One region of the Massilia sp. P2_C2 genome, then DNA from elsewhere that is predicted to be linked to it. Evidence: predicted binding sites of a transcription regulator. Region 1 holds the regulator's gene; each other region holds the start of a gene.
The links. Region 1 encodes sigma-54, which starts transcription at its own class of promoters, with help from an activator protein. Its sites were predicted from a motif close to TGGCANGNAANCTGCTTT; they were not measured.
Positions count from the first base shown of each region.

Region 1 (5,584 bases):
CTCCGCTGGCACACATGGAGCGCGCAGCGCGCGTAAAAGTCATGATTTTCGACGTCGACGGCGTCCTCACCGACGGCAGCCTGACCTATGGCCCGGACGGCGAAGTCACGAAGACGTTCTACGTGCTGGACGGCCTCGGCATCCAGCTGCTGAACCGCACGGGCGTGCAGACCGCGATCATCAGCGCACGCACGTCGCCGATCGTCATCAAACGCGCGGCCGACCTGGGCATCACCCACGTGTTCCAGGGCCAGCACGACAAGCGCCTCGCGTTCGCCGAGCTGCTGGATAAAACGGGGGTGACGGCCGCGGAGTGCGGCTATATCGGCGACGACGTGATCGACCTGCCGCTGTTTACGCGCGTGGGTTTTGCGGTGACGGTGCCGAGCGGCCATCCGGAAGTGCAGTACCGCGCTCATTACGTGACGAAGAACCCGGGCGGCCGCGGCGCCGTGCGCGAAGTGTGCGACATGGTGATGCGTGCCCAGGGTACCTACGAACAGGCGCTTGCGCCTTACTTCGCCTAGAAGAGAAGACATGGCCTCCGCAAGCTACAAGCGTACCGCGCACCGCTGGCGCCTGCTGGCCCTGATGCTGACCGCCGTGTTCTGCGCGTTCGGCAGCTTCTGGCTCGTGCAGGTGCTGCAGGGCGAAGAGAATGCACCGGGCGCCAGTGCGGGCAACGAGCCGGACTACATCATCGACAACTTCAGCTGGGTGCGCATGTCGGAGACCGGCAAGCCGCGCTACGTGATCTCGGGCGAACGCCTGACGCACCATCCGGCCGACAATACGGCCCTCGTCGACAAGCCCGTCGTGCACAGCCTCACCGTCGAGCACCCGCCCATGACGATGACGGCCGAGCGTGCGCTGGTCAGCCAGAACCAGAACCAGATCGACCTGACCGGCAACGTCGACATCCAGCGCCCCGCCGGCGCGAAGTCGGAGCCGCTGCGGATCCGTACGGAAGCGTTGACGGTGCTGCCGGACGAGGACATCGTCAAGACCGACAAGGCGATCGAGATGCAGCTGGGCGCGTCGTCCGTGACCGGCATCGGCATGCTCGCCAATAACGCCACGCAGCAGGTGCACCTGGGCGGACGCGGCCAGATCATCTATCCGCCGCGCGCCCCGCGCTGACGCGTACCTAACAACAAGGACGAGATCCATGAAAAAACACCTTGCCGTCGCCATCCTGTCGTTCGCCTCGCTCTCCGCCTGGGCCGAGCGCGCCGACTCGCTCAAGCAGGCCGTCATCAACTTCGACACGCTGGACGTGGACGAGGTGAACCAGGTCCGCATCCTGACGGGCAACGTCGTGCTCACGCGCGGCACCCTCACCCTGAAGTCGGACAAGGCCGTGCTGAAGGAATCGCCGGAAGGCTATATGAGCGTCACGCTGACGGCCAACCCGGGCAAGACGGCCAGCTTTCGCCAGAAGCGCGACGGCGGCCCGGACCTGTGGGTCGAGGGCCAGGCCGAGCGCATCGAATACGACGAGCGCACGGAAATCGTGAAACTGTTCTCGAAGGCCATCGTGCGGCAGCTGGAGAACGGCCGCCTGGCGAACGAGGTCGATGGCGCCTACATCGCCTACGACAACCGCACCGAAGTCGCGAACGTGCGCAATGACGTCAGCGGCCAGAGCAAGCCGGGCCAGGGCCGCAACACGCTGATCATCGCGCCGCGCCGCACGACGGCGGCGCCGGCAGCGGGCGGCCCTGCGGCCGCCCTCCCTGCGGCTGCCGGCGCCCCTGCCGCCGCCCCGGCGGGCAAGCAATGACGGAGGCACGCGTGATGGAACAACGCACGATGGAAGCAGGCATGCTGACGGCACCGGCCGCATGCGGCGGCAGCACGCTCGTCGTCAAGGGGCTGCAGAAGAGCTACGGCAAGCGCCTCGTGGTGCGCGACGTGTCGCTGCAGGTCGCGTGCGGCGAAGTGGTCGGGCTGCTGGGGCCGAACGGCGCCGGCAAGACGACGTCGTTCTACATGATCGTGGGCCTGGTGCCGTCGGACGCCGGCAGCATCGACATCAACGGCACCGACATCACGAGCCTGCCGATCCACCGGCGCGCGCTCCTTGGCCTGTCGTACCTGCCGCAGGAAGCGTCGGTGTTCCGCAAGCTGACGGTGGAAGAAAACATCCGCGCCGTGCTGGAACTGCAGCGCGAGAACGGCAAGCCCCTGACCAAGACGCGCATCGCCGAACGCCTCGACGAGCTGCTGACCGAGCTGCAGATCGAGAAGCTGCGCGAGAACCCCGCGCTGTCGCTGTCCGGCGGCGAGCGCCGCCGCGTGGAGATCGCGCGCGCGCTGGCGACCGATCCGCGCTTCGTGCTGCTGGACGAACCGTTCGCCGGCGTGGATCCGATTGCCGTGATCGAGATCCAGCGCATCGTGCGTTTCCTGAAGGAGCGCGGCATCGGTGTGCTGATCACGGACCATAACGTGCGCGAGACGCTGGGCATCTGCGATCGCGCCTACATCATCAACCAGGGCGCGGTGCTGGCCTCCGGCCGTCCCGACGACATCATCGCCAACGAGTCGGTGCGCCGCGTCTACCTGGGCGAACACTTCCGAATGTAGTCATGAAACAGACGCTGCAACTCAAGACTTCACAGCACCTCGCGCTGACGCCGCAGCTCCAGCAGTCGATCCGGCTGCTGCAACTGTCGACACTGGAATTGCACCAGGAAATCGAGCAGGTGCTGGGCGAGAACCCGCTGCTCGAGCGGCTCGACGATCCGCTCGACCGTTCCGTACGCCTGCTGGCCGACGGCGCCATCAACAGCGCACCCGCGTCTTCGCAGGGCGAGGCGCCCGCGTCTTCGCAGAGTTCAGGCGAAGAGGGCGGCGGTGCTGCCACCTCCGAGAACGGCAATGGCGAGAACGGTGGCGACGGCGGCGCAGAGACCGGCGGCGAAGGCGGCGATGCCGACTGGGGCGAATCCGGCCGCAGCGGCAGCGGCAACGGCGGCGAGGACGAGGATGGCCGCCCGCAACTGGAAGCGAGCCCCGTCACGCTGCGCGAGCTCCTGATGGAACAGGCACGCCTGACGTGCTGCGGCGCGCGCGATTGCGCACTCGTGGAACTGGTCGTCGACGCACTGGACGACAATGGCTATCTGGAGGAATCGCTGGACGAGATCCATGCGCGCCTGCCGGAAGAACTCGACATCGAGTTCGAGGAATTGCGCACGGCCTTGGCCCTCGTGCAAAGCATGGACCCGCCCGGCGTGGGCGCGCGCAGCGCGGCCGAGTGCCTGGCCCTGCAGATCCGGCGCATGCCCGGCGTGCCGCTCGTCACGCGGCGCATGGCGCTGACCATCGTCGAAAAATACCTCACGTGGTTCGCGCAGCGCGAGTTCAACAAGCTCAAGAAGGCGCTCGACTGCGACGACGAAGACCTGCGCGAAGCCCAGGCCGTGATCCGCCAGTGCAATCCGCATCCGGGCGCGGCGTTCGCGTCGGACGTGTCGGACTTCGTCGTGCCCGACGTGATCGTGCGCCGCGCCAAGGATGGCTGGAGCGTGCAGCTGAACCCGGAAGTGATGCCGCGCCTGCGCGTGAACAGCCTGTATGCCTCGCTGCTCAAGCAGGGGAAATCGGACACGCAGTTGAACGCACAGTTGCAGGAAGCCAAGTGGCTCATCAAGAACATGCGCCAGCGCTTCGACACAATCTTGCGCGTGGCACAAGCCATCGTGGATCGCCAGCGTAACTTTTTTTCCCACGGCGCAGTCGCGATGCGGCCCCTTGTTTTACGTGAGATAGCTGATACACTAGGTCTACACGAGAGCACAATTTCTCGAGTCACAACTCAGAAATACATGCTGACCCCGCACGGCATGTTTGAGTTGAAGTATTTCTTCGGGAGTCACGTTGCCACCGAGGCGGGAGGCGAAGCTTCTTCGACGGCAATACGGGCCCTCATCGTACAATTGACAGGAGCAGAAGACCCCAAGAATCCTTTATCCGACAGCAAGATCGCGGAGATGCTAGGGGAACAGGGAATGGTTATCGCGCGGCGCACGGTCGCGAAATACCGTGAGGCGCTGAAGATCCCACCCGTCAGTCTCCGCAAATCCTTGTAACACCACACTGCCGCGTTGCGCTGGATGCGCGCACGTCATGGCAGGGTATCTTCAAAGGAGTGTGTATGAATCTCACTATCAGCGGACATCATCTCGATGTAACTCCAGCCATCCGAGAATACGTACAGAACAAGCTCGAACGCATTACCCGCCATTTCGATCAAGTGATCGATTCCCATGTCATCCTCTGCATTGACAATCTCACCGAGAAAGAAAAACGCCAGAAAGCCGAGATCAACCTGAGGCTCGCAGGCAAGATCGTCCATGTCGCCAGCGCTGCGCACGACCTGTATGCCGCCATCGACATGCTGATGGATCGCCTCGATCGCCAGGTCGTCAAGTACAAGCAGATGCTCAAGGATCATGACAACGCGTCCATCAAACGCATGTCCGAAGGAGGAGAGGAAGCTGCCGCCGCGGCGTGATGCCACGCTGACGCAGCACCAGGAAACGAAGGGCGCATCGGCGCCCTTTTCGTATTTTTGGGCCCGCCACGCGCGTTACAATGCGGTCTCATTATTCAAACAACAAGAGACATGACCGACTACGTTCAAACGCGCGTCGCCAACCGCACCGGCATCATCACCCTCGACCGCCCCAAGGCGCTGAACTCGTTGTCGCTGGACATGGTCCGCGTGCTCACGGCAACACTGCTTGCCTGGCGTGACGATGCGGGCATCGACGCCGTCTGCATCGGGAGCACGAGCGCAAAGGCCTTGTGCGCCGGCGGCGACATCCGGTTCTTCCACCAGGCCGGCAGCGCCACGCCGCAGACGGGCAGCCCGCTGCTGGACGATTTCTTCACCGAGGAATACGCCCTCAACCACCTGATCCACTTTTATCCGAAGCCGTACATCGCGCTGATGGATGGCGTCGTGATGGGCGGCGGCATGGGCATTGCGCAGGGCGGGCCTGGCTGCGGCCTGCGCATCGTGACGGAACGCTCGAAGATCGCCATGCCCGAGGTGAACATCGGCCTGTTCCCGGACGTCGGCGGCAGCCACTTCCTGTCGCACGCGCCGGGCCGCGTGGGCCATTACCTCGGCGTGACGGGGGCGACGATCGGCGCGGCAGACGCCATCTACGCGGGCCTGGCCGACGTGTTCGTGCCGGCCGCGCAGCTGGACGCGCTGCAGGCGCTGGTCGGGGCGACGCCGGGCGCTCGACTCCCTGATGCGATCCGCGCGTTCGCGGCGCCGTTTGCTGCCGATGCGGGCGGCGGGGAATTGGCCGCGCAGCGCACAGCCATCGACCGCCATTTCGGCGCCGATTCCGTCGCGGCCGTGATGGCTTCGCTGGAATCCGACGCGAGCCCGTTCGCGCAACAGACGCTGGCCACGATGCGCCAGCGCTCGCCGCTGATGATGTGCGTGACGCGCGAGATGCTCGTGCGCGGAGAGGAGCTCGGCGTGGCCGACTGCCTGCGCATGGAACGGGCGCTCGTGCGTCGCACGTTCGAGCATGGCGAGGTGATCGAAGGCGTGCGC
Region 1 covers NZ_JBFUDR010000245.1:1,029-6,612, reverse strand. The annotation lists gene AC1DYX_RS23025 (KdsC family phosphatase) at 1-527, shown strand, start outside; gene lptC (LPS export ABC transporter periplasmic protein LptC) at 538-1,140, shown strand; gene lptA (lipopolysaccharide transport periplasmic protein LptA) at 1,169-1,783, shown strand; gene lptB (LPS export ABC transporter ATP-binding protein) at 1,798-2,589, shown strand; gene AC1DYX_RS23005 (RNA polymerase factor sigma-54) at 2,592-4,097, shown strand; gene hpf (ribosome hibernation-promoting factor, HPF/YfiA family) at 4,163-4,522, shown strand; gene AC1DYX_RS22995 (enoyl-CoA hydratase/isomerase family protein) at 4,634-5,584, shown strand, end outside.

Region 2 (5,013 bases), on a different contig from region 1:
CCGCACACGGCCTGCGCACCGAAATCACCCGGCGCGCCGGCGACCAGGATCACCTGCCCATCTTCGACGTGCGCTTCGTGCCCGATCCGGACGTCAAGCCGAGTCCGCTCGTGGCCGCGATCCCGATCCGCAGCGTGCAGCGCCGCGCCATGAACACGCGCGCCTTGCTGCCGGAAGAAAAACGCGCCCTCGAGGAGTCCGTCGGCGACGGTTACGAAGTACGCTGGATCGAAGGCTTCGGCGGCAAGCTGGCCGCGGCGCGCCTGATGTTTTCGAACGCGAAATTGCGCCTGACCATGCCGGAAGCCTACGAGGTGCACCGCCGCATCATCCACTGGAACGCCCGCCACAGCAACGACCGCGTGCCCGACCAGGCCCTGGGCGTCGACGCCGCCACCTTGCGCCTGATGAAATGGGCGATGGTCAGCTGGGGCCGCCTGTCCACGATGAACCGCCTGATGGGTACCTGGGCCCCGCGCCTGCAGATGGACCTGATGCCCGGCCTGCGCTGCGCCGCCCATTTCGTCATCATGGCCAGGCGCCCGCCCGAGACGGTCGAGGACCACGTCGCCGCCGGCCGCGCCGTGCAGCGTTTCTGGCTCACGCTGACCGACCTGGGCCTGGCCATGCAGCCCGAGATGACGCCCCTGATCTTTTCCGCCTACGTGCAGCATGGCGAGTCGTTCTCGACCGTCGACAAATTGCACGGTTCGGCACGGCAATTGCAACAGCGCCTGCACAAGCTGATCGGCACCGGCAACGGCCATCCGGTCTTCATGGGCCGGCTCGGCGCCGGCCCGGCGCCCCAGGCCCGCTCGCTGCGCAAGCCGCTCGCAGAACTGATGAAGTGACCGCGATTAAGCTCTTATGGAACGTATCAAAATCCTGTTCTTCGCGGAAGCCGTGACCCTGGCCCACGTCGGGCGTCCCGTCGCGCTTGCGCAATCACTCGATCCCGCGCGCTTCGACGTGCACTTCGCCTGCGCGGACGGCTATGACTTCTGCTTCAACGGCACCGGATTCACCCGTTGGACCATCCATAGCATCCCCAGCCAACAATTCCTGGACGCGCTCGCGGGCGGCAAGCCCGTGTACAACACCGCGACCCTGACCGGCTATGTCGAAGACGACCTGCGCGTGCTCGACGCCGTGCGGCCCGACATCGTCGTCGGCGATTTCCGGCTGTCGCTGTCGGTCAGCGCGCGCCTGCGCCGCATTCCGTACGTGTCGCTGATGAATGCGTACTGGAGCCCCTACGTCGTGCAGCATTACGCCGTGCCGCACATCCCGCTGACGCGCCTTTTACCGATCCGCATCGCGAACGCGATCTTCCGCATGGCGCGTCCCGTCGYGTTCGCCTCGCACTCCGTGCCGCTGAACCGCGTGCGCCGCAACCATGGACTGCCTTCGCTGGGCACCGACCTGCGCAAGGTGTACACGGACGCCGACTACAGCATGTACGCCGACGTGCCCGACCTGTTCCCGCCGAAGAGCCTGCCGCAACAGCACGCCTATATCGGCCCCATCATCTGGGCGCCGCCGCTGGCCAGGCCCGACTGGTGGGACCGGTTACCGGAAGACAAACCGATTGTCTATGTCACGCTCGGCAGTTCCGGCCAGGGGCGCCTGCTGCCGCTCGTGCTGGAGGCACTGGCGCCGCTGCCGGTGACCGTCATCGCGGCCACGGCCGGCACCATCGACGTGGCCAGCGCGCCGGCGAACGCGTTCGTCGCCCCCTACCTGCCGGGCGACCTGGCGGCGCAGCGCGCCAGCCTCGTGATCTGCAACGGCGGCAGCCCGACCAGCCAGCAGGCCCTCGCCGCCGGCGTGCCGGTACTGGGTATCCCCGGCAACCTCGACCAGTTCCTGAACATGAGCGGCGTCATCAAGGCGGGCGCCGGCGCGCTGTTGCGGGCCGACCGCTTCCGCGCCAGGAAACTGACGCGCCAGGTGCGGGTAATGCTCGACGATCCGACGCTGGCGGCGGCCGCGCGGCGCGTCGCCGAGACGTTCGCGAACTATCCGGCGCCGCAGCGCATGGCCGCCTTTCTCGAAGGGGTACGCGCCTTCCACCGGTTTGCGCCGGCCCATGTGGCGGACGCGCGCACCGAACTACTTTCCAACACGAATTAGTTTACTGTCGGAATTTTTTACAGCACCATGCATAAAGTGGCGATAAAATTGACACTTTTAATCGTAAGCCATTGATTTTAATCAGAACACACGAAGGCTGGCACGTACCTTGCATCATGTTGGTCATGAGCCCGCAAACAAACGCTGGGCTGCCCCTGACAAATTAATTAGCAGAATTTTTGGAGCCAACATGAAGAATACGTTTCGCAAGCTGATCCCGGTTGCAGCAGCCCTCGGTTTCGCATTCGCCGCATCGTCGGCACAAGCTTTCACCCTGAAGGACGGCACCAACGTCCTGGCATCGGATGCCACCACCCTGGACTGGAGCGCAACCGGTAGCGGCGTTGCGAAAGGCGTTGGCCCGTTCGGTAACCTGCTGCTGCCTGGCCAGTCCTTCCAGTTCCTGTACCAGTCGAACCTGGCAACCGTGGACGGCGACCCGACCGCCCTGTTCAACGGCCTGGACTTCACGGCCAACGGCACCAAAGGCGCCGGCAAGAACTTCGAGTTCACGATGGTCGCCAAGCTGAACGAAAAAGTCATGAGCATCGCTGGTTCGACCGCCACGTTCGGCGTGAGCGGCAATCCGGCTGACAATAAAGTCGCGATCTACTACGACACCGCCGCCAACGCCTCGACCACCGCCGGTACCGGTTTCGACGACGGCACGCTGGTCGCCCTGCTGACGATCGTTCCGGACAACACCCAGTCGACCTTCACCGTCACCGGCGTCAACAACGGCCAGGGTTCGACCAAGATGAACGCACGTGTCGTCGAAGCTGGTGACTTCATCAACCAGAACTACCTGCAAGGCATCTCGGAACTGCTGTTCGGCGTGAACTTCGAGTCGAACCTGAACTTCCCGGCTGGCAACTCATACACCAACAACTTCCAGAAAGGTGGCAGCAGCCTGTTCCCGGATTACTCCGTGAACACCGCGAAAGACATCGTCTTCAAGGTCGACGGCTCGAGCACCTTCGCCGTGCCGGAACCGGGCACCATGATGCTGCTGGGCATGGGCATGCTGGGTCTGGTCGGCGCACAGCGTCGCCGCCGCGCTCCGAAGGCGTAATCGCTGCCTGGCACGGCCCCATGAAAAAACCGCGGTTTCGACCGCGGTTTTTTTATTGCCTGTTCACTCGCCGCCGGGCGGCCTGAACATCTTGCCGACCTCACGGATGACCATGGCCGGCGGCGCCAGGCCGGCAAACACGCGCTGCTTGTAGGTGCCCTTGGCCGCGCTCACGACCGGCACGCCGCGCTCCAGGCCCGCCAGCGACGTCCGTACGACGTCGGCCGGCGCATCACGCCCCGCCAACGCACTCTCGTAGGCGCCGGCCTTGGCGTCGAACTCGGTGTCGGTCGGCCCCGGCACGAGGGTCTGCACGAGGATGCCGTGCTTCTTCCACTCGCCATGCAACGCCTGGCTGAAGCTTTGCACGAAGGCCTTGCTGGCCGCGTACACGGCCATGTACGGCACGGGCTGGTAAGCGGCCGCCGACGACACGTTGATGACGGCGCTGCTGGGGAATGCGGCGAGATGGTCGAAGAAGCGGCGACAGGTCGCCACCAGCGTCGTCGTGTTGAGCGTGTTCAACTCATCGTAAACCTTGGGATTGGTCGCCTCGAAGCGCCCCCAGCGCCCGGCTCCGGCGTTGTTGCACAGCAGGCGAATACGGATGCCCGCACCGTCGAGCTCGTCGCGAATGCGCGCCACGACGGTGACATCCGCCAGGTCGGCCACGATGGGCCGCACCTCGACGCCGTATTGCGCGCGCAGCGCTTCCACCACGGCCAGCAGCCGTTCTTCGCGCCGCGCGACGAGCACCAGCCGCACGCCGGCCTGCGCCAGCTGGCGGGCGAATTCCGCGCCAATGCCGGACGACGCGCCGGTCACCAGCGCCCAATGGCCTTTTAAGTCGGAAAGCCGCATCGGCGATCTCCTTGTCGATGATGATGAATCAATGAGCCTGCGCCAGCAGGTGGTCGGCCACGCGCAGCGCGTTCGCCGCGATCGTCAGGCTCGGATTGGTGCCGCCGGACGATGGGAAGAACGAACTGTCGACGATGTACAGGTTGGCGAGTCCATGCGCGCGGTTGTTGCGGTCGAGCACACTCCGTGCGGGATCGTCGCCGAACCGGCACGTGCCGCACACGTGGGCGATACGCTGGTTGTTCTCGGCCTGCTTGATCAGCTTGAAGCGATAGCCGGACAACGCCTCGCGCATCCGCGTGCGGAAGGCGGCAATGCGCGCGCGGTCGGCATCGCGCAGGCGGTATTCGATCGCCAGGCGGGCGCCCTGCGCATCGTCGCGCGCCGGTTCGACGCGGTTATCGGCATAAGGGAAATCTTCGAGCGTGGTCGCCAGGATCATGCGCCGGTGCACGAGGCCATCGAGCACCGGCGTCACGAACGGTTTGGCCAGTTTGAACAGCGGCGCCACCCACGGCAGCGGCCCCTGGCGCAGGTCGTCGGCCACGGAGGCCGCCAGCGTGGCCGGCGGCGGCAGGCGACCGAACGATTGCACGGAACCGAGCTTCTGCCCGTCTTTCAAATAAAAATCGTTGAAGGCAAGCTCTTTTTGGCGGTTATCGAACTCGCCCTTGAGTTTCGGCTCGATCAAATACAGGTCGATATGGTGCCGCATCAGGTATTTGCCGACGAGGCCGGACGCGTTGGCCAGGCCTTGCGGCCATGCGCCCGACGCCGAATCGAGCAGGATGCGCGGCGTCTCGAGGGCACCGGCGGCCAGCACGACGATGGGCGCACGCACGGTGAAACGGGTACCGCCCCGTACGCAGACGACGCCCGTGACGCGCTTCTCGTCCGCTTCCAGCGCCACGACTTCGCACGCGTCGAGCAGGCGGGCGCCGTGATCG
Region 2 covers NZ_JBFUDR010000043.1:2,133-7,145, reverse strand. The annotation lists gene AC1DYX_RS07705 (nitroreductase family protein) at 1-851, shown strand, start outside; gene AC1DYX_RS07700 (glycosyltransferase) at 868-2,133, shown strand; gene pepA (flocculation-associated PEP-CTERM protein PepA) at 2,324-3,205, shown strand; gene AC1DYX_RS07690 (SDR family NAD(P)-dependent oxidoreductase) at 3,269-4,066, opposite strand; gene AC1DYX_RS07685 (GMC oxidoreductase) at 4,095-5,013, opposite strand, start outside.
Region 2: the regulator sigma-54 is predicted to act here: its motif matches at 2,232-2,249, upstream of pepA (flocculation-associated PEP-CTERM protein PepA).

Region 3 (5,584 bases), on a different contig from region 1:
TGGCTACGTAGGCGAGCAGCACGAGCGTGAGCCATTTCAGCAGGTTCACGTAGCGCTGGTACGGGATGAACACTTGCAGCAGCACGGACAGCACGCCGAAGCCGACGGCATACCACAACGGGCGTCCGGGCACGACGAGGGCCATCGCATCGCCCATCGCCGCCACGTCGGCCGCGATGTTGATGATGTTCGCGACGAGCAGCAGGCCGACGATGACCCACACCACCAGGCGCGGCGCAAAGCGCTGCAGGTTGGTGGCAAGGCCGCGTCCCGTCACGCGGCCGATGTGGGCGCTGATGACCTGGATGGCGGCCATCAGCGGATACGTCAGCAGCAGGGTCCACAGCAGGTTGAACCCGAACTGGGCGCCGGCCTGCGAATAGGTGGCGATGCCGCTCGGGTCGTCGTCGGCGGCGCCGGTGATCAGGCCCGGACCCAGCTTGGCCAGCCAGGTCGAGGCTTCCGGCGACGGCGGCGCTGTCGATCCGTCGGCATCCTTCGTGTCCTCGGCTTTCATGAGGACCATCATGCACGCATGAGCGCCGGCGATATGTACGCGTGCGCACACTGTGCCGAGGCCGTTGCGCCGACCGATCGCATTCGTGGGCGACAGGGCTCGGCCGAGACAATTTACGCATTTTTCCTCATGGCAACATGCTATGCTGGCAATGGTCCCTTATACGACGAGGAATATGAAGTACATATCGGTTTTGTTACTGCTGATTGCGGATGTCGCTCATGCGGCAGGCGCTCCACACCCAAAAGATGCCGCGGCCTATGCCGCCTGCTCGGAGGCGACGGCGACGTCGCGCGAAGCAAAACGGCTCGAGGACCTTGCAGGAAGAGATGCAGTCATCGAGCTCGTGACCAAGAAGTGCGGATACCGGCCAGTCGTGAAACGCGGCGATGGAGGGCTGGAGCTCTCGGATGAAGATTGCAAAGATCTTTTCGATTGGCATAAGGACGGGCTTTGCAAGGTTGAAGACACCGTCGCGCTGGATTTGCAGACCAGAGAGATGGACCCGCGAGTTTTTAATCGGGAAAAATTTTCGGATTACTGTACGCGCCATCGGACAGCCGGAGCGCTCAATAACTACGAAGCATTCAAGAAGAAGGTCTGTGTGGTTCCGGGAGCCGGGAAATAATCAATCCCTGACAACCTCCGACACTTTTTTGGGTGGCGATCATGCGTTGATTTGACGCGGGCGCCAATTGCATCATGGCGCCCGCGTCAAAGAGTGCGATTATTCCTGTTTATCGCCTCTCCGCCGCGATCCACTTCTCCACCTGCGCCTGCAGGATAGTCAACGGCAAGGTACCGTCGCCCAGCACTACCTCGTGGAAGCGCGCGTAGCTGAACTTCGGCCCCAGTTCGCGCTGCGCCCGCGCGCGCAGGTCGAGGATCTTCAGCGCGCCCACCTTGTACGCCAGCGCCTGCCCCGGCCACACCATGTAGCGCTCGACCTGGTTCGTTGCGCGCGCCTCGCTGTAGCCGAGGTTGTCCATCATGTACGCGACCGCCTTCTCGCGCGACCAGCCCTGGGCATGCATGCCGGTGTCGACGACGAGGCGCACGGCGCGCAGCAATTCGTCGTTCAGGTGGCCGTAGTATGCGGCCGGGTCGTCGTACAGGCCGAATTCGCGGCCCAGCGTCTCGCAGTACAGCGCCCAGCCCTCCGTGTACGCGGCGGCGCTCGGATGCTCCGTGAAAAACTTGCGGAAGTCCGGCAGCGGCAATTCCTTCAGCAGCGCCGCGTGCAGGTGGTGGCCCGGCACGCCCTCGTGCAGGAACAGGCTCGTCATGCCGACCGTGCTGTAATCCTTCGGGTCGTTGACGACGGCCCAGAACACGCCCGGATGCGAACCGTCGGCGGCGACGGGCGTGTAGTGGTCGGACGCCGTGGCGCGGGTCAGTTCCGGCTCCAGCTGGATGTCCAGCTTTGCCTTCGGCAGCAGGCTGAAATACTGCGGCAGCTTCGCCTCCACCGTGCCATAGATCGCGCGGTAGCGGTCCAGCACCTCGCGGTCGCTCGTGAACGGCTTGAAGCGCGGCTGGGCGGCGACCCATTGCGGGAACGTCTTGAACTGGCCGTCATAACCCAGCTTGGGCGCCAGGGTGGCCATCTGCTGCTGGATGCGCACCACTTCCTTCTCGCCCAATGCATGGATTTCCGCAGGCGCCAGGTCGAGGTTCGTGTTGTTGCGGATGCGCGCCTGGTACCACGCGGCGCCATCCGGCAGCGCGCCATAGCCGGCCGTCTCCCGGCCGGCAGGCAGGTAATCCTTCTCGAGGTAGGTGTTCAGGCGCGCGAGCGCGGCGTCGATCTGTTGCGCGGCCTGGCGATAACCGGCCGTCAGGCTCGTGCGATCCTGGTCGGAGAAGCCGGCCGGCAGGTTCCTGATGGGCGTATAGAAGATGCCTGCTTCCGGATTGCCCGCCGCCAGCTGGCGGAACTGCGGCAGCATCTTCGCGGTGATCGCCTTCGGCTGCACGACACCCTTTTTAACGCCCTCCTTCATGTTGGCGATGGCCTGGTCTATCCACGCCGGCAGCTGTTCCAGCCGGGCGAGATAGGCGCGGTACTGCGCGGGCGTCGCCAGCGGCTGCGAACCCGTGCCGCTCGCGTAATTGGCGAGCGTGCTCGGGATATTGTCGAAGTGGTTCAGCGGCAGCAGGTGCTCGGGGAAGCGTTCGAGGTCCAGCTGGCTGCGGATCTCGAATTCGAGGATGGCGTAGTTCAGCCGCGCCTTGTCGGACAGGCGCGCGCCGGCGAGCCGGTGCAACTCGTCCAGCAACTTGTGGTTCGCGGCGAAGTAACGGGCGCGTACCCTGGGCGAGATGGCCATGCCGATCTGGTCGTCGTAGCGGCTGTCGCCGTTGGCGGTGGCGTACAGCAGCGGGTCGAAGCGGGCGCGCGTATCGTAGAAGCGGGCGGCCAGGCGGTCGAGCTGGCGTTCGGCGGCGGAGGCGGATGGCGTGGGGGTTGCCGGGGGTGTGGCGGCCTGGGCGGACAGGATAGGTGCGCCGGCCGCCAACAGGGCCGCGAGGATGGCGGCGTTCAACGTGGAATTCATGGGTCTCCTTTGTGAGGTTGTTGCCCAAAAGGATACTACGAGTTGCCGGATCGACCATATCCCCATTTTGGCGCATTGCATGCACCTATACGGTGCTTCTGCACACTTGCGGGGCAATGCATGGCATATGTTCACTGGTAGTGCACGCTTTCACCAAATTGGAACGTTTATTGCTAAGAAGAAGTGCTTATCTGACCAACTTGCACTTTTTTGGAGTAGTAACGCATGGATGCATTCAAAAGCGGAGCCGACGCGCTCTTCATTCTGCTCGGCGGGATCATGATCCTGGCGATGCACGCCGGTTTCGCCTTTCTCGAATTGGGCACGGTCCGCCGCAAGAACCAGGTCAACGCCCTGGTCAAGATCCTGATCGACTTCGCGGTGTCGACGATTGCCTATTTCTTCGTCGGCTATGGCATCGCCTACGGCATCCACTTCCTGGGCGCCACCGACACGCTCGTCGCGAAGAACGGCTACGAGCTGGTGAAATTCTTCTTCCTGCTGACGTTCGCCGCCGCGATCCCCGCCATCATTTCGGGCGGCATCGCCGAGCGCGCCAAATTCCACCCGCAGATGGCCGCCACCGCCCTGCTCGTGGGCCTCGTCTACCCGTTGTTCGAAGGCATCGCCTGGAATAACCGTTTCGGTGTGCAGGACTGGCTCGCATCCGCCTTCGGCACGCCGTTCCACGACTTCGCCGGCTCCGTCGTCGTGCACGCCGTGGGCGGCTGGGCCGCGCTGCCGGCCGTCCTGCTGCTGGGCGCGCGCCGCGGCCGCTACACCAGGGATGGCCGCATCTCGGCGCATCCGCCGTCGAACATTCCGTTCCTCGCGCTGGGCGCCTGGATCCTGACGGTCGGCTGGTTCGGCTTCAACGTGATGAGCGCCCAGACGCTGGACAAGATGAACGGCCTCGTCGCCGTGAACTCCCTGATGGCCCTCGTGGGCGGCACGCTGACCGCGTTCGTGATGGGCAGGAACGACCCCGGCTTCGTCTACAACGGCCCGCTGGCCGGCCTCGTCGCCGTGTGCGCCGGCTCGGACCTGATGCATCCGCTCGGCGCCCTCGTCACGGGTGCAGTGGCCGGTGCCATCTTCGTCGTGATGTTCACGCTGGCGCAGAACCGCTGGAAGATCGACGACGTGCTGGGCGTGTGGCCCCTGCACGGCCTGTGCGGCGCCTGGGGCGGCATCGCGGCCGGCATCTTTGGCGACAAGGCGCTGGGTGGCCTGGGCGGCATCTCGCTCGCGTCGCAGCTGATCGGCACCCTGCTGGGCATCGCCATCGCCGGTATCGGCGGCGTCCTCGTCTACGGCCTGCTGAAGGCCACCGTCGGGCTGCGCCTGGACGCCGAGCAGGAATACGACGGCGCCGATCTGGCCATCCACCGGATCAGCGCCACGCCGGAACGCGAAACGACGTTCCAGTAATTACACCTCGTTACATCTCGCGCGCGGCCGGCTCCTTGTCACCGCGCGCCACCGCACGCCGGATGGCCGCCGCCAGCGCGGCCGGTTCGACCGGCTTGGCGAGATAATCCGTAAAGCCTGCCTGCAACGCCTTGATGCGGTCGTCCTGGCGCGTGAACGCCGTCAGGGCGATGGCCGGGATGGCGGCCGTCGCGGCGCCCAGGCGGATGCGCCGCATCAGCTCGAAGCCATCGACCTCGGGCATGCCCACGTCGCTGACGATCACGTCCGGCTTCTCGCGCTCCAGCAGGGCCAGCGCCGCGCCGGCGCCGGGCGCCGTCATCGTGGCGGCGCCGCTGACCGTGAGGATTTGTTCCAGCACGTCCAGCGTATCGGGCGCATCGTCGATCACCAGCACGCGCAGGCCGGACAGGTCGGCCAGATCGCTCGCCGGCGCAGCCGCGCGCTGACCCGGCGCCGGCACGACCGCCTCGCGGCGCGCCAGCGGCAGGCGCACGGTGAACGTCGTGCCCGTGTGGGTGCCGGCGCTGTCCACGGCGATGGTGCCGCCGTGCAGTTCGACGAGTTGCTTGGCGATCGACAGGCCCAGTCCCAGGCCGCCGTGCTGGCGCGAGATCGATGCGTCCTGCTGGCGGAAGCGGTCGAACACATACGGCAGGAAGTCGGGCGCGATGCCGATGCCGGAATCGATCACGCGGATCACGGCGTCGTTGCCGTCGCGGCCCAGCAGCACCTGCACGTTGCCGCCCGACGGCGTGAACTTGACGGCATTCGCCAGCAGATTCCACAACACCTGCTGCAACCGTCCCGGATCGGCGCGCACTTCGAGCGGCGGCGCGCCCGGCTCGCGTCCCAGCTCGGTGCGCAGCGCGATCAACTTGGCCGCCGCGGCCGGGTGCACGGTGCCGAGCGCGGCCTCGATCACGCGGGCCGGCTCGACCGTCTGCACGTCCAGGCGCACGGTACCGGAAATGATGCGGCTCATGTCGAGCAGGTCGTCGATCAGCTGGCCCTGGGCGCGCGCGTTGCGCTCGATCGTCTCGAGCGCCCGCTTCAGCGTCGCCTCGTCCTTCACGCC
Region 3 covers NZ_JBFUDR010000009.1:32,138-37,721, forward strand. The annotation lists gene AC1DYX_RS02185 (NRAMP family divalent metal transporter) at 1-517, opposite strand, end outside; gene AC1DYX_RS02190 (hypothetical protein) at 693-1,145, shown strand; gene AC1DYX_RS02195 (DUF885 domain-containing protein) at 1,255-3,075, opposite strand; gene AC1DYX_RS02200 (ammonium transporter) at 3,301-4,506, shown strand; gene AC1DYX_RS02205 (MHYT domain-containing protein) at 4,517-5,584, opposite strand, start outside.
Region 3: the regulator sigma-54 is predicted to act here: its motif matches at 3,235-3,252, upstream of AC1DYX_RS02200 (ammonium transporter).

Region 4 (5,584 bases), on a different contig from region 1:
AGTTCGGCCGGGCCGTGGCGGCGCGACGCCGCACGCAGCGCGTTCATCTCCGCGTGCGCCGTGCGGTCCGTGGACGAATCGTTCATCGCCTCGGCGATGACGGTGCCGTCCGCGCCGACGACGATGGCGGCGAACGGATGGTGGCCCTCGGCGCGCGAGCGCTGCGCCAGCGCGAACACGCGCGTCAGGAACTCATGGTCTTGCGCGGTCGGTGTCGGCATGGCGTCGGCTCACTTCGGAATCGTGCCCTCGACACCCTGCACGTACCAGTTCATGCCTTTCAGGTCGGCCAGCGACAACGCCTTGCCCGCGGCCACCTTGAGGGCGCCCGACTGGTCCTTCAGCGGACCCTGGAACGGCTTGATCTCGCCGCCGATGAGCGCCGCTTTCTTCGCCTCGAACAGCTTGGCCGTGTCGGCCGGGATGACGGCGTTCAGCGGCGACATCTTCACCATGCCTTCCGACAGGCCGCCGCGCACCTCGGCGCTCTTCCAGGTGCCGGCCAGCACGGCCTGCGCGGTGCGGGTGTAGAAGTCGCCCCAGGCATTCGTCGTCGCGGTCAGGTGGGCCTTCGGCGCGAACTTCACCATGTCGGAATCCCAGCCGAACGCGTACTTGCTTTTTTCCTGCGCCACCTGCAGCGTGGCCGGCGAGTCGGTGTTCTGCGTGAGCACGTCGGCGCCCTGCGCGATCAGCGTTTCCGCAGCCTGGCGTTCCTTCGCCGGGTCGTACCAGCTGTTGATCCACACGACCTTGGTCTTGATGGCCGGGTTCACGCTCTGGGCGCCGAGCGTGTACGCGTTGATGTTGCGGATCACCTCCGGCACGGGGAACGAACCGACGAAGCCGAGCGTGCCGGTCTTGCTCATCTTCGCCGCGAGGACGCCCTGCAGGTACGTGCCCTCGTACTGGCGGGTCTCGTATACGCCCATGTTCTTCGCCAGCTTGAAGCCGGTCGCATGCTCGAACACAACGTTCGGGAACGCCTTCGCCACTTTTTCCGTCGGGTTCATGAAGCCGAACGACGTGGTGAAGATCAGCTTGTTGCCGTCGGCGGCCAGCTTGCGGATGACGCGTTCGGCGTCCGCGCCTTCCGGCACGTTCTCGACAAACGTGGTGGCGACCTTGCCGGCCAGCGCCTTTTCCATGGCCAGGCGGCCCTGTTCGTGGGCATAAGTCCAGCCGGCGTCGCCGACGGGACCGACGTAGACGAAGGCGACCTTCAGCGGATCGGCTGCGTGCGCGGTCAGCGCGGCGAAGGAAGTCAGGAGGGTGAGGGCGAGCAGGCTGCGACGATTCATGGTGTTCCTTTGCGGTGAGTGTTGGAGCGGATCAGAAGTGGTATTCGGCGCGGACCATCGGCGTCTTCGCGGTGGCGCCCGGCGCGATGTCCGTGGGGTTGCCGAACTTGTTCTTCCAGTACTGGTATTCGAGGCCCAGCTTCAGCGTGTTCCTGGCGGCGCCGATGGCCGGGCTCAGGTCGTACATGAGCTGCATGTCGACGTTGATCTCGACCGCCGTCGGGCCGCCGAATTCGTTCCTGCCTTTCGTGCCGATGTAGTTGGCATAGCCTTCGAACGACAGCGGCACGCCCAGCGTGAACGGGATGCCCCATGCGGCCGACAACATCGCGTGCGTCTTGTACGTGTAGCGCGGCGTGGACGTGTTCGTGAAGCCGTTGAACGGCGCATTGCTTTCGCGCAGGGCGAGCAGGCTCACGTCGAGGAAGCCGGGCACGTCGAACATCAGCGTGGGGCCCAGCACCAGCATGCGTTTCTTCGAGTTGTAGCCCGCATCCGTCTTGCTGTTGACGTCGAAGCCGCCCGTGACGCCGACGCCGCGCACCGGACCGAACGCGAGGTCGGCGCCGCTCACCTTGCCCAGGTCGAGCGTGTGGCGGTACACGGCGTAGGCTTCGTGCGCGCCGCTGGATGCGCCCACGGCGGACGGATCGTGCGAATCGGAGAACAGGAAGTCGACGCTGAAGAAGTTCTTGCCGTACTTGTAGCCGCTGACGTTGGAAAAGTTGATGACGTGCTTGGTGATGTCTTCGCCGTTGTACGGCTCGGAGAATTTGGTGCCGTAGCGCCAGCTGAGCGAGGTGTCGCTCCAGTCGGCGGCGTGGGCGGCGGTGCCGCAGGCGGAGAGCAGGGCGAGACAGGCGATGCGGAGCTTGGGCTTCATTCAATGTCCTTGTTATGGTGATGGGGCTTGTCGATTGCATCCAATCGAGCGATGGATTGGATGCAATCTGATTTCATCCGTTAGCAAGGAGCGGGCCAGGCTGTTTCGCCCTGCTCGAACGCCGTTGGTGCCGCCGGGACGCACCAGCACGGCGAACAAACGGTCCGCGATCGTGCACAACCGGCGTCATACAGTGCGCATGGTGCCGACCGGTTCAGTGCTCGGCCAGCGCTTCGGCCAGGTTGACCTTGCGGTCCTGCTCGCCCAGGTGCAGGCGCGCCTCGATCTCGACCAGGTGGTGTTCGATCAGTGCGGTGGCCCGCGCCGCGTCGCCGTTTTCGATCAGGGTGAGCAGTTGCTGGTGGTCGTGGTTGCCGCACATGGGCGCGCCCGGGTTCTCGTACAGCGCGATGATCAGCGAGCAGCGCGACACCAGTTCGGCCATGAAGCGTTGCAGGACGGCGTTGCCGGCGAGTTCCGCCAGCAGGAGGTGGAATTCGCCGCCCAGGCGGATCCACGCGGCGCGGTCGGCGCTGCGCCTTGCCGCTTCCTCGGCCTCGATGGCCGTGCGGATCGCGCGCAGCGAAGCCGGCGTCGCGCGCTGGACGACGAGCGGCACGATCTCGCGTTCCAGCGCGCGCCGCGCGGCGAACACGTCGCGCGCTTCCTTCGGCGTGGGCGAGGCGACGATGGCACCGCGGTTCGGCCGCAGTTCGATGATGTGGTCGTGCGCGAGGCGCTGCAGGGCCTTGCGCACGGTGGTGCGGCTCACGCCGTACAGGTCGCAGAATTCCGCTTCGCCCAGGCGGGTGCCGGGCGGCAGGCGGTGGCTCATCACGGCGTTGACGACGGCGCGGTAGATGCGGTCGTCGACGGCGGTCAGGCCGCGCTTCCGGGCGGGCGCGGTCGTGGTCTCGGTCATTTAGGTCTCCAATGTATGCGGCGCGTACAAGCCGGTTGTCGACAAAAGAAGCAGGAATCGTGCACACGCAATGTGGTCGCCGCGCCCGTATCCGGGCATTCATACGCCCGCTTTCGGTGAGTCGCTGAGCCGAGTCGGTGCGCTTCGTATACAAAGCGTGCCCGTTCGCCCCCGGCACGCAAATTGCAAACGAACGACTACGTTTTTGTATACAACGATTGGAGTCAAGATGAGCGACCCCCATGGTGCGCCGCCGACCGAACCGCGCCTGCGGCTGCTCGGGATCTCGAAGATCTATCCGTCCGTCGTGGCCAACGCGGACGTGGATCTCACCGTCATGCCCGGCGAGATCCACGCCGTGCTGGGCGAGAACGGGGCCGGCAAGAGCACTCTCATGAAGATGATCTATGGCGTCACGCAGCCGGACGCCGGCGAGATCATGTGGGAAGGCCGGCAGGTACGCATCGATTCGCCGTCGGCCGCGCGCCGCCTCGGCATCGGCATGGTGTTCCAGCATTTCGCGCTGTTCGAGACGCTCACCGTCGCCGAGAACATCGCGCTCGCGCTGGACGACAGGACGGCGCCGGCGTCGCTGGCGCCGCGCATCCGCGCCGTGTCCGGGCAATACGGCCTCCCGCTCGACCCGGACCGGCTCGTGCACAGCATGTCCGTCGGCGAACGCCAGCGCGTGGAGATCGTGCGCTGCCTGCTGCAGTCGCCGCGCCTGTTGATCATGGACGAGCCGACCTCCGTGCTCACGCCGGACGCCGTGCAGAAGCTGTTCGTCGCGCTGCGCCGGCTGCGCGACGAAGGCGTCAGCATCCTGTACATCAGCCACAAGCTGGACGAGATCCAGGCCTTGTGCGACCGCGCCACCGTGTTGCGCGCGGGCCGCGTGGCCGGCACCGCCGATCCCCGCGCGGAGACGGCCCAGTCGCTGGCCGAACTGATGATCGGCGGCGATCTGCCGACGTGCACGCTGGCGCCGCGCGCGCCGGGCGAGGTGCTGATGGCGATCGCCGATCTCGACCTGGCAAGCAGCGACCCGTTCGGCACGGCGCTGCGCGGCATCTCGCTGGAATTGCGCGCGGGAGAAATCGTCGGCCTCGCGGGCATTTCCGGCAATGGCCAGCAGGAGCTGCTGCAGGCCCTGTCCGGCGAGCGGCTGACGCAACCGGCAGCGATCCGCCTGCTGGGACGCGACGCGGGCCGCCTGGATGCCGCCGCGCGCCGCCGCCTGGGCCTCGGCTTCGTGCCGGAAGAGCGGCTGGGACGGGGTGCCGTGCCCACGCTGTCGCTGGCGGACAATGCCCTGCTGACCGGCTACCTGAGCCCGGCCGCCGGCATGACGACGCGGGGCGTGATCCGGCGCGGCGCCGTGCGCGCGTTCGCGGCCGCCGTCATCGAGCGCTTCCGGGTCAAGTGTGGCGGCGACCAGTCCACCGCCGCGAGCCTCTCCGGCGGCAACCTGCAGAAATTCATCGTCGGGCGCGAGATCAGGCTGGCGCCGAAGGTGATGGTCGTCGCCCAGCCCACGTGGGGCGTCGACGTCGGCGCCGCCATGCTGATCCGCCAGGCCATCATCGACCTGCGCGACGCGGGTGTCGCCGTACTCGTCGTGTCGGAAGAACTCGACGAGCTGTTCATGATGTGCGACCGCATCGCGGTGCTGGCCCGGGGACGCCTGTCGCCCGCGGTGGCGACCGGGGCGACGAGCGTCGACCGCATCGGCCGCTGGATGGGCGGCGACTTCGACGAAGCCGCCACCGCAACACCAACCCCAACCCCAACGTCCGAAGGAGCCGCCCATGTCCCGGCTTGAAGCCCGTCCAGAACCCTCGCGCGCGATGATGCTGGCATCACCGCTGATCGCGGCAGGCGCGATGCTCGTCTCCGGCTCGCTGCTGTTCCTCTTCCTCGGCCAGGCGCCGCTGCACGCCTTCTACGTGTATTTCGTGCAGCCGCTGACGTCGATGTACGGCATCGGCGAGCTGCTGCTCAAGGCCACGCCGTTGATCCTCTGCGGTGTCGGGCTCGCGATCGGCTTTCGCGCCAACGTCCACAACATTGGCGCCGACGGCCAGCTGACGATGGGCGCCGTGGCCGCCGGCTGCGTCGCCCTGTATTTCGACGGCGCGCAGGGACCGTGGGTGCTGCCGCTGATGATCCTGGCCGGGGCCGCGGGCGGCGCCGCGTGGGCGGCCGTGCCCGCGCTGCTGCGCACGCGCTTCAATACGAGCGAGATCCTGGTGTCGCTGATGCTCGTGTACGTGGCCTACCTGTTCCTCGGCTACCTCGTGCACGGCCCGCTGCGCGATCCGGCCGGCTACAACTTCCCGCAATCGAAGATGTTCGGCGATGCCGCCATGCTGCCGCTCTTGAAGGAGGGGCTGCGCGTGAATGCCGCCTTCCTTCTGTCGCTCGTCGCGGTGGCCGGCGCGTGGTTCTTTTGCCGCCACAGCTTCGCGGGCTACCGCA
Region 4 covers NZ_JBFUDR010000004.1:37,335-42,918, reverse strand. The annotation lists gene AC1DYX_RS01155 (nucleoside deaminase) at 1-221, opposite strand, end outside; gene AC1DYX_RS01150 (BMP family ABC transporter substrate-binding protein) at 231-1,301, opposite strand; gene AC1DYX_RS01145 (outer envelope protein) at 1,333-2,184, opposite strand; gene AC1DYX_RS01140 (GntR family transcriptional regulator) at 2,399-3,106, opposite strand; gene AC1DYX_RS01135 (ABC transporter ATP-binding protein) at 3,336-4,928, shown strand; gene AC1DYX_RS01130 (ABC transporter permease) at 4,915-5,584, shown strand, end outside.
Region 4: the regulator sigma-54 is predicted to act here: its motif matches at 2,265-2,282, upstream of AC1DYX_RS01145 (outer envelope protein).